DNA from 2 places in the Caballeronia jiangsuensis genome. Region 2 is predicted to be linked to the other one. Evidence: predicted binding sites of a transcription regulator. Region 2 holds the regulator's gene; the other holds the start of a gene.
The links. Region 2 encodes FNR, which switches genes on or off when oxygen is low (the NO sensors DNR and NnrR bind a similar motif). Its sites were predicted from a motif close to TTGATNNNNATCAA; they were not measured.
Positions count from the first base shown of each region.

Region 1: a site for FNR is predicted at 7,623-7,636, ahead of PQR08_RS22965 (OmpW/AlkL family protein). Genes of this name have one in related genera too.

Region 1 is NZ_JAQQDB010000022.1:109,495-118,213, forward strand. Features, by position in the region: gene acuI (acrylyl-CoA reductase (NADPH)) at 1-549, shown strand, start outside; gene PQR08_RS22935 (methyl-accepting chemotaxis protein) at 557-2,245, opposite strand; gene PQR08_RS22940 (aminotransferase class V-fold PLP-dependent enzyme) at 2,452-3,708, shown strand; gene PQR08_RS22945 (NAD-dependent protein deacetylase) at 3,712-4,605, opposite strand; gene PQR08_RS22950 (zinc-binding alcohol dehydrogenase family protein) at 4,726-5,736, shown strand; gene PQR08_RS22955 (GFA family protein) at 5,745-6,143, opposite strand; gene PQR08_RS22960 (hypothetical protein) at 6,160-6,720, opposite strand; gene PQR08_RS22965 (OmpW/AlkL family protein) at 6,922-7,539, opposite strand; gene PQR08_RS22970 (hypothetical protein) at 7,770-8,063, shown strand; gene PQR08_RS22975 (hypothetical protein) at 8,066-8,590, opposite strand.
Region 2 is NZ_JAQQDB010000006.1:207,611-216,329, reverse strand. Features, by position in the region: gene PQR08_RS08865 (MFS transporter) at 1-1,106, shown strand, start outside; gene PQR08_RS08860 (DUF1993 domain-containing protein) at 1,119-1,691, opposite strand; gene PQR08_RS08855 (pyrrolo-quinoline quinone) at 1,760-3,535, opposite strand; gene PQR08_RS08850 (hypothetical protein) at 3,819-4,079, shown strand; gene PQR08_RS08845 (hypothetical protein) at 4,144-4,374, shown strand; gene PQR08_RS08840 (PAS domain-containing sensor histidine kinase) at 4,421-5,515, shown strand; gene PQR08_RS08835 (response regulator) at 5,593-6,240, shown strand; gene fnr (fumarate/nitrate reduction transcriptional regulator Fnr) at 6,403-7,137, shown strand; gene PQR08_RS08825 (DUF1488 family protein) at 7,113-7,418, opposite strand; gene PQR08_RS08820 (hypothetical protein) at 7,501-7,797, opposite strand; gene PQR08_RS08815 (universal stress protein) at 7,829-8,275, opposite strand; gene PQR08_RS08810 (putative universal stress family protein) at 8,491-8,719, shown strand, end outside.

The sequences.
Region 1 (8,719 bases), on a different contig from region 2:
CCGAAAGACGGCGACGTGCTCGTGACCGGCGCGAACGGCGGCGTCGGCAGCTTTGCCATCGCGATTCTGGCGAAGCGCGGCTTTCGCGTGATCGCGTCGACGGGCCGTCCCGAGGAAGCCGAGCGGCTGCGCGAGCTCGGCGCGGCGGATATCGTCGAACGCGCGACGCTTTCGGAGCCCGGCAAGCCGCTGCAGAAGGAACGCTGGGCGGCAGCCGTCGATTGCGTCGGCAGTCATACGCTCGCGAATGTCTGCGCGAGCTTGCGCTACGGCGGCGCGGTCGCCGCGTGCGGGCTCGCGCAAGGCATGGATCTGCCCGCGTCGGTTGCGCCGTTCATCCTGCGCGGCGTCGCTCTGCTGGGCGTAGACAGCGTCTATGTGCCGCGCGAGCGGCGCATCGCGGCATGGAAAGCGATCGCCGATGAAGTGCCGGTCGCGACCATCGAAAGCGTCGCGACCGCCATTCCTCTGGCCGACGCGCCCGATGTCGCCGCGCGCTTGCTGCGCGGCGAAGTAAAGGGGCGCGTGATCGTCGATGTGAACGCCTGAGCCGGCGTCAGAAGGCGCTCCAGCCGTCGGCGCTCACGGGCTTGGCGGCTGCAACCGGGGCCACGCGAGGCGCGGGCTTCTTCGCAACCGGCGCACGCGCGACGCTCGGCGCGGCCCGCGTGAACGTCGACGCCTGCGCTTCTACCGTGAAGAACGCCACCGCCTCGTTGAGCCTGCGTCCCTGCTCTTCCAGCGACGACGCAGCCGCCGCCGCTTCCTCAACGAGCGCCGCGTTCTGCTGCGTGACTTCGTCCATCTGCGTGATGGCCTGATTCACCTGTTCGATGCCGCGTCCCTGCTCCGCCGACGCCGCCGCGATCTCCTGCATGATATCCGTCACGCGCGCGACGGCCTGCGTCACTTCGGCCATCGTCGTGCCCGCTTCGCCTGCCAGCATGGAACCGTCGCGCACCTTGGCGGTGGAATCCGTGATCAGTTCCTTGATCTCCTTGGCCGCCGTCGACGAGCGCTGCGCCAGGCTGCGCACTTCGCTCGCGACGACCGCGAAGCCGCGGCCCTGCTCACCCGCCCGCGCCGCTTCAACGGCCGCGTTGAGCGCGAGAATATTGGTCTGGAACGCGATGCCTTCGATGATCCCCGTGATCTCCGCGATCTTGCCCGAGCTGTCGCTGATGCCGTTCATCGTCTCGACCACGCGGCCGACGACATCGCTGCCCTTCTTCGCGATATCCGATGCATTCGACGCGAGCGAACTCGCCTGCTGCGCGTTCTCGGCGTTCTGACGCACGGTGGACGTGAGCTCTTCCATGCTCGCCGCCGTTTCCTGCAAGGACGCGGCCTGTTCTTCGGTGCGCTGGCTCAGATCGGTGTTGCCGGTGGCGAGCTCCTTCGCCGCGCCGCCGACCAAGCCGCTGCTTTCGCGCACGCGGCCCACGGTTTCGGTGAGACGCGCGTTCATCGTCGCGAGCGCACGCAGCAGGTCGCCGGTTTCGTCCTTCGTTTCGGCGACGATATGGCTCGTCAGATCGCCGCGCGCCACCGTCTGCGCGATGCCGACCGCCTCGCCGATCGGTGTCGTGATCGAGCGCGTGATCGCCATGCCCGCAGCGACCGCGAAGAGCGCCGCCGCCGTGCACAGCGCGATCAGCACGTTGCGCTGCATCTCGTAGCTGGCTGCGTCTGCGCGCACGATTTCCTCGCGGCGCGAGGCGGTGTAGGTCGCGTAATCGTCGGTGGCCTTCACCAGTTGCGCGAGCAGCGGGCGGCATTCGTCGTCCATCTTCTGGATCGCCTCGTCACGCTTGCCCGCGAGCGCGAGTCCGACGATATTTGTCGCGACCGGCCCGTATAAGCCCTCCACACGTCCCATTTCGGCGACGAGGCTCTTCGCCTTTTCGCTGGTATCGGTCGCGGCGGCGATCATGTCGTTGAGTTGCTTCAGACGCGCCTGCACGTCGTCGTGCGCGCGCAGGACATCGGCTTTCTCGAGATCGAGGTCGGACTGCTTCGTGACGAGCACGAGATTGCGCGCGGCGATCGCGCGGCGGTCGACAGCCGTGCGAATCTGACTGGCCACGTCGGCTCGCGCGTTGATACCGTTCACATAGTGCGCGAAGCCGTCCGTCGCGACGGACAGCGCGCGCAGTGACATGCCCGCCACAAGCACGACCAGTACAGCCAGAATACCGAATCCAGCGACCAACTTATTTTTGATCGTGATGTTCTTGAGGTTCATGTTTTGGGTTCTCTCAGGGTCCGTTCAAGGGGACATACGGCGTGATCTCAACGCTCTTCTTGCTGATTACGGCCCGCCAAAATTGCTCTGAAGGGCAAAAGATGCAAATAGTCTGCACTTTGTCCAAGTTAAACCGGTAATTCCGTTACGATGCATCACGTCATCTTGAGTAAATATTGCCTTTTCTTCACGGAACATTCAGAACGATGCCCGACATCCTCGACTACCGCACACCCGAATTCGAAGCCGCGCTCGCTGCGCTCCCATCCACGCCGGCAGCCGGCCTCGCCACCGACGAAAATTACTGGGACGCGGTGCGCGGACTGTGGCGCCAGTCGGATGCGCTGATCAATCTGGAGAACGGCTTCTGGGGTGCGATGACCGAGCCGGTCAAGGCGATGTTCCATCACTGGACCGAGCGCGTGAACCACGAGACGACATTGCTGATCCGTCCGCATCTGATGACGCTGTATCAGGGCTTGCGCGAGCGCGTCGCGAAGGAGATGGGCTGTGCGGTCGAGGAGATCGAGCTGACGCGCAATGCGACCGAAGCGCTGCTCGCGCTCATCAGCGGCTACAACCGTCTGGCGCCCGGCGACACCGTGCTCTACAGCGATCTCGACTACCCCTGCGGCAAGGACGCGATGGAATGGCTGCGCGAGCGGCGCGGCGTCACGCCCGTGCGCATCACGATGCCCGAGCCGGCCACGCGCGAAGCCGTTCTCGAAACCTACGCGAAAGCCTTGAGCGCGCATCCGCGCACGCGGCTCGTGCTGCTCTCGCATGTGTGCTTCGCGACGGGTCTCGTGTTGCCGGTCGCGGACATATCGGCGATGGCGAAGGAAGCGGGCGCGGACGTGATCGTCGATGCGGCGCATTCGTGGGGCCAGCTCGATTTCGACGTGCCCGACCTGAACGCACCGTTCGCCGCGCTGAATCTGCACAAGTGGATCGGCGCGCCGCTCGGCTGCGGTGCGATCTATATCCGTAAGGGACACGTCGCATCTATCGATCCGTATTTCGGTGACCGCACCTGGCCCGCCGACGATATCCGCGCGCGCGTGCACACCGGCTCGCCGAACTTTGCCGCGTGGTTCACGCTGCCCGCGGCGCTGGATGTGCATCGGGCGATCGGCTCGAAGGCGAAGGAAGCGCGCTTGCGTGCCTTGCGCGATGCCTGGGCGAAACCCGCGCGCACGCTGCCCGGCGTGCAGATCATGACGCCGGATGATCCGTCGATGACTGCCGGCATCACTGCCTTCCGGCTGCACGGACGCGCGACGAAAGCAGGCTGCGATGCGATCGTCGCCGCGCTGCGCGAGCGCTTCGGCGTGTTCACGGTGACGCGCCCCGGTCCCGACTCGGGCGAAGTCGTGCGCGTGACGCCCGCCCTGTTCTCGCGCATGTCGGACGCCGAGCGCCTGCTCGAAGGCATCGAAGCGCTTTCGCGCGAATCGAAGTAACCGCTAGCCCGCCACCGGCCGCGCATCGAGGCGCTCGATCAATCGTTCGAGCGCCTCCGAGCACGGCGCTTCGACTTTCAGCGCGAGGAGCGCATCGGCGCGCGTCTTGCCGATGTTGATCGCGGCGATCGGCTTGCCGCTATTCGCGGCCCACTCGCAAAAGCGATAGCCCGAGTACACCATCAGCGACGAACCGACGACGAGCATCGCGTCGGCGGCTTCGAGCGAGCGCGCCGCGTCGTCGACGAGCACGCGCGGCACGCTTTCGCCGAAGAACACCACGTCGGGCTTGAGCACGCCGCCGCAGCGCGTGCAGCCGGGTACATCGAACGATGCGAAGTCGAGATCCTCGATATGCGCGTCGCCGTCCGGCACCGCAGGCGCCGTGTGGCCGACGAAATCCGGATTCGCCGCTTCGAGCATGCGCTGCACCGCCGCGCGCGTATGCCGCTCGCCGCATTCGATGCAGCGCACCCGCCCGATATTGCCGTGCAACTCGATCACATCGGGATTGCCCGCACGAATGTGCAGCCCATCGACATTCTGCGTGACGAGCCGATGCACCCGCGAGCGCGCATCGAGCGCCCGTAGCGCATGATGCGCGGCGTTCGGCTGCGCGTTCTGCACGACCGGCCAGCCGATGAGACTGCGCGCCCAGTAGCGGCGGCGCGCGTAATCCGAGCCGAGAAAGTCTTTCAGCAATATCGGCGCACGGCCCGTGCGCTGCCCTTCGCGGTCGCGATAACAGGGAATGCCCGACTCGGTACTGATGCCCGCTCCCGACAGCACGAAAAGCCGCGGATGCCGCTCGACGAATTCATGAAGCTGCTGCACGTGCCGTCCTTTTTGCGTGTTTTGCGGGGTTCGCTCTGGTGGAAATATAAGGCGAAACCGCACGCGCCGCTGGCCGCGATTCTGGCCTTACCACTTTTTAGATATCGAAATTGGCTTGACCAAATCGCCGGGCATCGTTAGATTGTCGGACGCCCCACTCCAAAGACACCACGAGACAAAAGCATGCTGACCGTCATCTGCGAAACGCCCGGAACCCTGAAAGCCGAACAGCGCGAGAAGCCGCGGCGCGGCGAGAACGAAGTGCTGTTGCGCGTGAAGCGCGTCGGCGTGTGCGGCACCGACCTGCACATCTTCACCGGCAATCAGCCCTATCTCTCGTATCCGCGAGTGATGGGCCACGAGTTGTCCGGCGTGATCGAGGAAGCGGACCCGGCGAGCGGCCTGAAAGCGGGCGATACCGTCTACGTGATGCCCTATCTGTCGTGCGGCGAGTGCATCGCGTGCCTTCAGGGCAAGACCAACTGCTGCGTGAACATCCAGGTGCTCGGCGTGCATCGCGACGGCGCGTTCACCGAGTATCTGAATCTGCCCGCGCAATTCGTCCACAAGGCCGAGGGCGTCACGCTCGATCAGGCCGCGATGATCGAATTCCTCGCGATCGGCGCGCACGCCGTGCGCCGCGCGGACGTGAAGCCGGGTCAGCGCGTGCTGGTCGTCGGCACGGGTCCGATCGGCATGGCGGCCATCACGTTCGCGCGTCTGCGCGGCGCGAACGTGACCGCGCTCGACACGCGCGAAGATCGCCTCGCGTTCTGCAAGCGCGAACTGAAAGTGGACGCCACCGTGCAGATCGGCGAGCACGACAAGCAGGCGTTGTCGGCACTCACGAACGGTGAATTCTTCGATGTGGTCTTCGACGCGACCGGCAATTCGCGCGCGATGGAACGCGGCTTCGAGTTCATCGCGCACGGCGGGAAGTACGTGCTGGTATCGATCGTGCCGGATCGCATCTCGTTCGCCGATCCCGAGTTCCACAAGCGCGAGGCGACGCTGCTCGCGAGCCGCAACGCGACGCCCGAAGACTTCGAGACCGTGCTCGCGGCGATGCGCAAGGGCGAAGTGCCGACCGATGCGCTCAACACGCATCGCCTGACGTTGAGCGATGTGCCCGAGCAATTCGCGTCGCTGCTCGATCCGAAGGCGGGCGTCGTGAAGGCGATCGTCGAGTGCTGATGGTTTGATCAGGGCGCGCCGCGTGCAAAGCGCGGCCGTCCCTGCGCGTCGTGCCAGGGCTCGGCGCTCTTGCACCAGATTTCGTACTGCGGCGGATAAAGACCGGTCTCGTCGAAGATGCCAGTCGGCACCTCGATTTCATCGACGCCATCGAACGCCAGATAGACCGGCGAGCCGCACGACGGGCAGTGATGGCGTTTGCCTGTCGTCGAACTTTCCCATGCCACCGTGTCGCCCGTGACCTGAAACGCGTCGCGCGGAAAGATCGCATAGACGCCGAACGGCGCGCCGTGAATGCGCCGGCACGTCATGCAGTGGCACAGATTCACTTCGTTCGGTTCGCCCAGCACACGCACGCGCACCGCGCCGCATGCGCATCCGCCTTCGTGGATCGGCTGGGCATTCATGCGGCGCTGTGACGGTTCATCGCGTGAAGTAGCCGCGATTCTGCATGCACTCGCTGTACGCGCGCCAGTAGCGCGTCATCGGCGGTTCGGGCGGCGGCAGCGGCGGCATCTTCATGTCGCCGCCGTAGATCGCATCCGATGCGCCGGACGCGCCAGCCGCCATCGATGCGGGCACCGCAGGCATGCCGGGCATCGGACCGGACGCGCCGGGCAGCCCGGAAGCACCCGAGACTCTCCCCGGCGGCAAGCTCGATGCCGCGATCGCCGCCGAAGCGCCCGATGCCGGCGCGGCAGCGGAAGCCGCGAGCGCGCCCGACGCGCCCGCCGGCAAAGGCGGTTCGAGCGGACGCGGCGGCGTCAGCACGCGCGTTTCGCGCTGGGCGTCGCGTGGCGGCGTCTGTGGCTCGCGCGCGACGTTCACCTTGGTCGTCTGATTGGCATAACCGTAGCAGGCGGCGTTATCGACCGATTGCTGCCACGCGCTCTGGCTGCGTCCGGGCAGGGCGAGCGGCTGTTGCGCGGCAGCGGCGCCACACGCCGCGAGCAGAGCGATTCCCGCGTAAGTGGAAGGTCTCATTGGCTTGCAGTTCCCCGATGCGGTTTTATTAGTCGTTGCAGCTCACGCACCGTTCGCGCATGCGCGAGCGGAGCGAGTCTGCGCCGGGCCTGCTGCAAAGGATACCGCGACCGCGAAACCGTCCACGCCAGAAGCACCGGTATCTTCCGCCAATTTCCAGACGGAACGCGGGGCGGCGCACACTCGCCGGGAAAACGCGCGTCAGAACTTCATGCCGACGCCGATACCCACGACCCACGGATCGATCTTGAGCGAGCCGAGATCGGCGCCGTCCGCCGACGCGCTCGTGCGCATCCAGATCTTCTTCAGGTCCGCGTTGACGAAGAGATTCTTCGCGACCTGCACATCGACGCCGGCCTGCAGCGCCGGGCCGAAGCTGCTGTGTCTGATCGACACCGGCGTGTCGCCCGCCTTCAGCTTGTCGTTATAGAAAACCGTGTAGTTCACCCCCGCGCCGACATACGGACGCACACGGCCCGCGTGATTGAAGTGGTATTGCAGGAGCAGCGTCGGCGGCAGCACGTTCACGCCGCCAAGCGCGCCGATATTCGACGTCACCTGATGCCGCGACGTGGCGAGAATCAGTTCGACGCCGATCTCGTCGCGGATCATGTAGGTGAAATCGAGTTCGGGCACGATCGCGTTGTTCACATCGACACCGAGCGTGCCGAGTGCGCCGCCCGCATGCACATCCGGCTGGATGCTGATCGCGCGCAGACGCACCAGAATGTCGCCCGCGTGAATGCCGCTCATCGAATCACCCGACGGTGCATCGCCCGCCGCGTGCGCCCTGCCCGCAAACAAGGACGCGCATGCCATCACCATTGCCCCGAAGACTTTCTTCATTTCTATCTTTCCCACGTTAAATACGGGGATTCTCCCGGGCGGGCGCGCACGCGCCATTGACCGGGCTCAACGCGCAAGCACGCGCGCACAGCCAGCGGCGACAAGGCTTGAGCAACGACAATCGTGCGGTCGAACGCCGCAAGCGGCGGGTCCGCGCTTTGCTAGAAGAAGGGAAAGTACAAGGCGATAAACGGAGGCAGCAGATGAGACCCAAAATCGGCACACTCGGGCGCATGACGGGGATTCTGCTCGGCGGCACGCTGGCCGTCGTGGCGAGCGCTCAGCAAGCGCCGCAAAAACCGAAACAGCTCCAATACGACAGCACGCCCGCGTATCAGGAGAAAAACGTCACGCCGCCTGCGACTGCGGCCGCGAACGCGAGCGATGCGCTCAAGACACGTCCGGGCAAGACGTCATCGGGCAAAGGCGCCGCGCCCGACCGGCCGAACGGGATCGGCTTCGATGCGGGCGCAAGCGGCATGGGCAAGAAGCAATAAGGTTACGCGTCGGCGGGCTTGTCGGGCCACGGCCATGTCGAATAGCGCGATGGCTTCTCGGACTTGGCCTTGCCCTTCTGCTTCTGAGGAGCGGGTGCGGAAGCGGGAACGGGAGCCGGAGTGCTCGCCGCGTGCGCAGGCTCCGCGCTCTCCGCAATCTCTGGCAACGCCTCGCCGAACCACGGCACTTCCTTGCGACGCTCTTCCACGTATGCATCCCAACCCTTCGCGTTGTCCGCGAAGAGATCGTGCTTCACGGTGTTGGCGAGCAGCGGGCGATTGAGCGTTTCGTCGAGGAGGGCTTTCGGCCACACGAAGAACGCGCCCGATGCACGGCGGATGAAATCGCGCGGCGCCATCTTCGGGTCGATGAAGCCGAGCAGCGTGAAGCCTGCAAGCGCCTCGTTGCCCTTCACCGCTTCGCCGATGCTCGCGTATTCGTCGGCGCATTGGCTCAGGCAAAACACCGACTCAAGCACGTCGCCGAGGTGCAGCAGCAACGCGCGTCGTTCGTAGGGATCTTGCATGGCGGTCTCATGTTTCGTCATTCGCTGTTCCGATATGTCGAGGGTGGATTCTGCGGCGCGCGCACAGTGCCGCACGTGCCGCGTTCATCACGAATTTTAACGAACTCGGCGTAACACGTCGGCGCGCGA
Region 2 (8,719 bases):
TTCCCAGCAACCTGATCATGCATAAGGTCGGCGCGCGTTTCTGGATTACGCGCATCATGGTGACATGGGGCGCGCTGTCCGTCGCGATGGCCTTCGTCACCGGCGAGACATCGTTTTATGTGATGCGCCTCTTGCTCGGCGCGGCCGAAGCCGGACTCTTCCCCGGCGTGATGCTCTATCTGACGTACTGGTTCGGTCGCGAGGAACGCGCCCGCGCCACCGGCTACTTCCTGCTCGGCGTGTGCGTGGCGAATATCGTCGGCGGCCCGCTCGGCGGCGCGCTGCTCGAACTCGACGGCCGGCTCGGCTTTCACGGCTGGCAATGGCTCTTCGTGATCGAAGGCGTGCCCGCGATCCTGCTGGCGTTCGTCGTGTGGAAGATGCTGCCCGATCGTCCGACGAGCGCGTCGTGGCTTTCACGCGATGAAGCCGTCGCGCTGGAACGCCGCCTCGCCGCCGAACAGGACGCGCAGGGCGGCGGCCACGGCGCGGGCGCATTGCGCAGCGTGCTCGGCGATCGTCAGGTGTGGCTCGCGATTCTGGTCTACTTCTGCCATCAGCTGACGATCTACACGGTCATCTTCTTCCTGCCTGGCATCATCGGCGCGTCTGGGAAATTTTCTCCGCTGATGATCGGCATGCTCAGCGCGACGCCCTGGGTCGCAGCCGCGATCGGCGCAGCCACGCTGCCGCGCTTCGCGAGCGATTCGTCGAAGAGCCGTCGCATCCTGATCGCCGGACTCGTCATCATGGCCTCGGGCATGCTGATCGCGGCATGGGCTTCGCCGGTGATCGGACTGCTCGGCGTGTGCCTGTCGGCGCTGATGTTTTTCGTGGTGCAGTCGATCATCTTCACGTTCCCGCAGTCGCGCCTGTCGGGCAGCGCGCTCGCGGGCGGTCTCGGCCTCGTCAATTCGTGCGGCCTGCTGGGCGGCTTCGTCGGACCGACGGTGATGGGCATCATCGAGCAGACGACGGGCCGCGCGATGAACGGGCTCGTGTGTCTCGCGGTCGCGCTCCTGTTCGCCGCGGTGTGCAGCACGCGCCTGCGTCATGGCAACGAGGATTGCGCCGACGACAAACGCGGCGTGATGTCGAACGCGTAATACGCCGACGCTTCAACCCTGCGGCAACGTGCCGGGCCGGATATACGCGAACATGTGCGCGATGTAATCCGGCTTGCCGAGCGGCACGCCGTGATTGCGCAGGATCGCGTACGCGGTCACGGCGTGAAAATAAAACTGCGGCAAGCACCAGTCGCGCGCGTATTGCTCGCCGGTCATATCGAACACGATGCCGTTGGGCAGATCGAGCGCGATCTGCGCATCGGCACCGGCATCGAGCGCATCGGGCGCAAGGCCTGAAAGAAACGCGATCGCTTCCGCAATGCGCGCCTGCGCGTCGGCGAACGAGCCGGGCTGCTCGTTCGACTTCCATCCTTCTTCACGCACGCTGCGCAAGGTCGGCGGCACGGCTTCTCCGCGCAATCGATACGCCGGCTCCTGCGCCTGAAAGCACACGAAGCGCACTTGCGCCGCGAGCGGATACATATCGGGCGCGAGACGCAGGGTCACGAGCGCATCGGGATTCGCGTCCTTTTCCTGCTGATGCGCGGCGGCCTTGTCGAGCCATGTCGACAGGTTCTTCAGCGTCTGCAAGAAGGTCGGAACGAGAAGACGGGTCAGTTGCATGAAAAACGCTCCACGGGTTGAAGTTCCGCGATCTTATCCCGATGCGGAACTTCCTCGCGCGGAACGCTTCATAGCAAGCCGAATACGACGACGCCCGTTTTCGTGCCCACGTAGACCTTGCCGTTCGCGATGGTCGGCGAGATGAACTTGTTGTTGCCGAACTGATCGCGCGTGCCCGCCTGATTGCTGTTGTACAACTCGGTCGCGAGATTGCCCGCGTTGTACGCATGCAGCACGGCAGTGGGCGTGGTGTTCTCGACGCCCCATACGATGCCGTTCGTGTTGCCGTTCGCGGAGATGACGGGCGCGAGGCCGGGGAAATTCCAGTTTCCCGCCGGGCTCGTGGTCTGACTCGACGCGACCGTCGCCACCACCGCATTCACGACCGGCAGCGCCTTGAGGTGATCGCCCGCAGGACCGATATAAATCGTGTTGTTGTAAAACGCGGGCGCGGTGAACACGGGGCCGGTGATCGTCGAGTACAGCGGCTGATAGATGTGATCGCCGTTCGAATCGAACTTGCCCATCGAGTCTCGATTCACGACGTACAGCACGCGCGTCTTGCCGCCGCCTATCGCGAGATGCTGCACGTTGCCGTTGAAATCGGTGACATCGGGGAGGACCAGCACGCCGCCCGAGCCGAGATCGAGGTCCGCGTTCGATTCCGCGATGGTATCCGACGGCTCGAAATAATCGCTCACCTGAAGCGCCAGCGTCGGCGTCGGCGTGACCTTCAGGAAGCCGTTGCCGAAGTCGTTCTTGTTGGGCATCTCCTGGGCGTTGGTGGTCGGATCGAAGGTGCCGTTGCCGTCGAGGAAATAGATCGACGTGCCATCCGATGCGAGGCCCGCGCCGCCCATCCAGATGCCGCCCATCTGGCCGTTCGGCGTCACGTTGACGATGCCTGTCTGCTTGAGCGTATCCGCGCTGTAGCCGATGACCCAGCCGGTGTACGGCAAGGCGTCGCAATGCGAACTCCATGCCGTATAGACGACGCCGTTCATGAGCAGCAACGACGCGCGCTCGATGTACTGACCGGGCGTGAAGGGCACGACGCCGTTCACGCTGCCCGATCCGGTGCCGGGATACGAACCGGTGATTTCGGTCGGGCCGCCGAAGAGCTCGGCGCCTGTCGCGATGTCGATCGCGTGAATGCGCTGGTGATACGCGCCGCCGCTGTCCTTCGACATGCCGACGACATACATCGCGCCATTCGGCCCACGCGTGCGATCGATGACGGGCGTCGCCGTGATGCCGATGGTCGGCGTGGTCTGGTCGCAACCGTGATCGTCGCTCGGAACTTCGCCTGCGAGCAGCGTGGAGACGTGCCAGAGCACGGTGCCCGTGTCGGCATCGAACGCGTAGATGCTTGCGTTCTCCGTTTCGACATACAGCACGTTATGCGTGCCGCCCGCGATCGGCACGTTGCCGAGAAAGAGCGGCTGGGCATCGACGGCGCCATCGACGGTATAGAAGCCGAGCTTGCCGAATGTCGAGCTGTTGACGTTGGCCAGCGTGAGTTTGGTTTCGGCGAGCTGCTGCGCGGTGCGGCGGATGTCGTTGTGATACGTGGTGACGTCCATCGGCGTCGATGCGGACGGCCGGGTCGTCGCGGGCGTGCTCGCGCCCGACGGTGCGCTCGCGCCGCTTGCCGGCGATGCCGACGATGCGGGTGATGCCGGCGACGCCGGCGTCGCCGGACTCGACGCCGCAGCCGGCGATGATGCCGATGCCGCGCCTCCGGATGTCGTGGACGGATCGGAGCTGGAACTGCCTCCGCTGCATCCGCCGATGATCGCTGCAATGGCAACTGCGGTCACGCCAACCGATAAATGCCCTTTCATCTGCGGATCTCCGTTTCGGGACGAGCGGCCGGCCCCCGATGCTCGCGATTATTGTCTGCGGCGGCTTAATACGGGAAAAGATCGTCGGGGGACGGCTAGGATTTGGCGGAACGGTCGGTCTCGCTCCCGTGCGCCCTTCCCTCTGAGTTAAGCACACGCCGGAGAAAAGTAAAAAAGCTTAAATCGGATAAGCCGACAAAAATTGAACGGTTAGGCTTATTGCTTACGGAATGAAGGGCATCACAAGTGCCACTCCACCGAAAACATAGAACCTGAGAGAACGATGACCCAATCAGAAAATGTCATCTACAAAGGCCATGTGCTGAGCGCGACCGCCGTGCTTGAGCAGGACCGCTATGCCGCGATGCTCATCGTCCGGGAACCGGACGGCACGCGCCGCTCGAGCGGCATGCTCGGCGAATTCGCCAGCGCGACCGGCGCGGTCCGCTACGCGTTCGCTTATGGCATGGCCGAGATCGATCACCGGCAGTCCATGCAGCACCCGCGCCCTTCCAGCGGCGCCCGCGTTGACCAGCACGCCTGATCCCGGGCGCAACTCGCGGCACGCATGCCGCCCGCGCCTCCGACCATTCCGACAAGTCAAATCTATGATCATCTATCATCGGGGAGCGGCTTTTCAGCCCTCCGTCACTCGTGTGGGCAATGCGTTCGTCGCGACCGCGTCGATTCTGGAAGAGGACGGCCACGCCACCTCGCTCGGCAATCTCGGCGCGTTCGCAAGCAAGGACGGCGCGCTCGGTTTCGCGGTGCGCTGCGCGACCGCCTTTCTCGATGGCGACGAACTGCCCATGCCGCCTTTCCGGCTGACTACGCAATAGCATTGCAGCGCGTCGCACGTTGCTTGCGCGCCTGCCCCTTGCAACGATGACGAACGCACCCGCAACCGAACCCGTCGATCCACGCGCGCCGCTCTCGCCCTCGCTGCAGACGGATGCGTCTTTCCGGCTTCTCGTGGAGGCCGTCGAAGACTACGCGATCTTCCTGCTCGACGCGCACGGCAACGTCGCGACATGGAACAACGGCGCAAAAAGGATCAAGGGCTATGACGCGCGGGAAATCGTCGGCAGTCATTTTTCCGTCTTCTATCCGCCCGAGGACATCGCGGCAGGCAAACCGCAAAGCGAGCTCGCGATAGCGGCGCAGGCCGGGCGCGTCGAAGACGAAGGCTGGCGCGTTCGCAAGGATGCGAGCCGCTTCTGGGCGAACGTCGTCATCACCGCGCTGCACGACGCGCGCGGCAATCTGCTCGGCTTCGCCAAAGTCACGCGCGACATGACCGACCGGTTGCGGCTCACCGAACTGCAACACGCGCGCGAACTCTCCGCGCACGTGCAGAGCGCGCTCGAAAACGAGCGCGCGTCGATCGCCCGCGAACTGCACGACGATCTCGGTCAGCAACTCGCCGCGCTGAAGATGCAGATATCCCTCCTCGACACCGGCGCGCACGATGCGCATATCGCGAAGCAATCGCTCGCGCAGATCGACACGATCATCGGATCGGTGCGGCGCATCGCGGCAGGCCTGCGTCCGCCCGTGCTCGACGACCTCGGTCTCTTCGCCGCGATCGACTGGCTCGCCTGCGACTTTCGCCGGCGCTACGATCTGACGATTCATCTGGATCTCGAAGGCGAGGAAGACGGATTCGACACGACCGCCTCCACCTCGGTCTTCCGGCTGGTTCAGGAAGCGCTCACGAACATCGTGCGCCATGCGCGGGCCAGCGAGGCGCGCATCGCGATCGTCTGCGCGCAGTCGCGCTGCACGCTGACCATAGAAGACGACGGCTGCGGCGCCGATGTCACGCGCGGGCGCGCCGCCGGCGCGTTCGGCCTGCTCGGCATGGGCGAGCGCGTGCGTCAACTGGGCGGCGTCATCGCGTTTCGCAGCGCGCCCGGCGAAGGCTTTCGCATTCGCGCGGAGATTCCGCTCGGGCATCGCGCCGGCGACGGCTTCCCTTGATTTGAATCAAGCGCTACGAGGCTGTCGTCGGTAAACTCGAACTCCGCGCGAGTCGGTCGACAAAAGGAATCGCATCGATGACGATAAGAGTGCTGATTGCCGATGACCATGCACTCGTGCGCGACGGCCTGCGCCACATCCTCGCGAACGCACACGGCTTCGAGGTCGCCGGCGAAGCGAGCGACGGACCGGCCACCCTCACGCTCGCACGCGCGACCGATGCCGACGTCCTCGTGCTCGATCTTTCGATGCCGGGCCGCGGCGGCCTCGACCTGCTCAAGCAGATCAAGGACGAAAAGCCCGAAATGCGCATCCTCGTGCTCACCATGCACGCCGAACAGCAATACGCCGCGCGCGCCTTCAAGGCGGGGGCGTCGGGATACATCACCAAGGAAAGCGCGAGCGCGGAACTGGTCGCGGCGGTCGGCAAGGTCGCGTCGGGCGGCGTCTACGTGAGCCTCGCGATGGCCGAACGCTTCGCGCAGAGCCTCAGCGAACCCGCCGACGCGCTGCCGCATCAGCGCCTGTCGAACCGCGAGTTCGAGGTGTTCCGGCGCTTGTGCGCGGGCGAGTCGATCAGCGATATCGGCGAGGCGCTGTGTGTGAGCGCGAAGACCGTCAGCACCTACAAGGCGCGCATCCTCGACAAGATGCGCATGCCGCACGAAGCAGCGCTCGTGCGTTACGCGGTGCGCCATCAGCTTTTCGACGACGACGGCGCCTGATCCGTTTCGACGCGTGTCAGCGTTTCCCTACACGGCTTCCCGATCGCCTACAGCACGATCCGCCTGCGCCGATTTATTTTCGAGATGAAACGGCCAATAATCCGATGCGAGGCATTCAGGATCGCGCATCGATGCGCGATCCGGTCCGACAGGAGGCGCAGCATGATTCCCGCGAGCGCAGAGACTCTCGGCACGAGAGCCGAGGTGAAGCGCACGAACACACGTTGTTCGACATGCTCGATGCAGCGCATCTGCATGCCGTCGGATCTATCGCCGGTCGATTACGAACGTCTCGACGCGATCATCTGCTCGACGCGCTCGGTGCGGCGCGGCGAAACGCTCTTCCGTTGCAGCGATCCGTTCCAGAGTCTCTACGCGGTGCGCAGCGGATGCTTCAAGACCGTCGTCATGCACCGCGAGGGCCACGAGCAGGTCACGGGTTTTCATCTGCCGGGCGATGCGCTCGGGCTCGACGGCGTGAGCGCCGATCGCCACACGTGCGATGCGATCGCGCTGGAAGACAGCGTCGTCTGCATCATTCCGTTCGATCTGCTCGAATTGCTGTGCCGCGAAGTCAGGGCGCTCCAGCATCACGTGCATCGCGTGATGTGCGGCGAAATCGTGCGCGAATCCAACCTCATGATGATGCTCGGCACGATGACGGCGGAGCAGCGCGTCGCGGCCTTCCTGCTCAATCTCTCGACGCGCATGAAGGCGCGCGGCTATTCGCCGGCGCAGTTCGTCCTGCGCATGACGCGCGAAGAAATCGGCAGCTATCTCGGCCTGAAGATCGAAACCGTCAGCCGCATGTTCTCCAGGCTGCAGAAAGCCGGCGTGATCGATGCGCGCGGCCGCGACGTGCGGATTCTCGATCAGGCCCGGCTCGAAGAAGTCTGAGCGCGTGCCTGACGGAAGCGGAAAAATCCGCTGCGCAGCATGACCGATGTGCCGCCGACGCGGCTCAGCACATGTTCGGCGGCCCCTTCGATCGACGAGCGATGGCTCTCGAAAGCCTGCTGTAAATCTTCCTCCCGCCACGACGCAGCACCGAAGTGATCTTCCAGCGCCTCGGCGGAAATGGTGCACGCGATGCGCTCGCCATCGGCGAAGGCGGCGAACGTGAGTGAAGGGACATCGCCCTGATAGACGGGCGGCTGGCTGGGAAAGGTGATGTTCATGCCGATACCTCGCAATGGTTTCGACCTGCGGCGCATATCCACTGAGTCTCGGCCATGAATTCGCGCTGCGTATTGATCTGGATCAATACCGCTCGCGCAGGATTCGCACGGCGTCGTCGAAGGCGTGATGCATCGCCACGGTCGGGTCGGCGTCGGCGTTGCGTTGCACCGTGACCTGCTCGGAGTCGCGCGTGAGAAGCACCAGTTGCGCATCGTAGACGGGTTGCCCTGACGGATCGGGACAGGCCTTGATCGTGAGCCGGCAATCGACGATATCCGTCGCGACGCCCGCAAGCCGCACGAGTTCGACGCCCGCTTCCCGTTCGATCACGTTCGAGCCGGAAAAGCCGAGGTAGGCGATCTGCATTCCGAGGCCCATGTGATTGTTTCTCCTGTCAGGCCGATGATCCTCACCCATCCTTGCCCTCACCATTCGACGCACGCATCAGCAGCACGGGACACGTCGAGCGTCTGACGAAAGCTTCGGCGACGCTGCCAAGCGCAAGCCGCCGCAATCCGGTCCGGCCATGCGTGCCCATCACGACGAGATCGGCGGGCATATGCGCCGCGCGTCGCTGCAGGCATTTCGCGATCGTGTCGGTCACGTTGCGCGTTTCGGCGAGTTCGGTTTCGCAGTCGATGCCGGCCGCGATCGCGCGCGCCTGCGCGGTCTCCAGCGTGCGCGTGCCGTCCTCGCGCACGCTCACGCGATACTGCGCAGGAAACGACGAAAGCGCGGCCACGTCGATGACGAAGACGATGTACACCCTGGCGAGCGCGCCGATACGGATCGCCTCGTCGAGCGCGCGTTGCGAGCATTCACTGCCATCGAGCGCAACCAGGATATTGCGGTACATCGTCTTTCGTCCTTCACGTCTGTGCGATGCGATCGCCCACACGGCGCGGCGAACGCACTCACTCTATCGCGGTGCCCGTCTGCGCAATTGACCTGAATCAAGCGCAAGCGCATCGGCGCGCGACCCCGCTTCCGTTGATCTGAGTCAAGCGAACAATGGCGGCGTCTCCTTAGACTCGGGGCCATCAACTCTCAGTGGACTCCAGGAGTCATTCGATGAGCTACAAGACGATCCTCGTGCACCTCGATACGAGCGTGCGCGCCCATCCCCGTCTGGAAACCGCGCTGCAACTCGCGAGGCAATTCGACGCGTATGTGATCGGCCTCTATTCGGTTTTCGAGCCGAACGCGCGCGCGTTCAACGTGATGGCCGGCACCGCCGCCTATTACGAAGCGCGGGCGGCCGTGCGCCGCGAACAGGCCGGCGCGCTGGAACGGCTCTTTC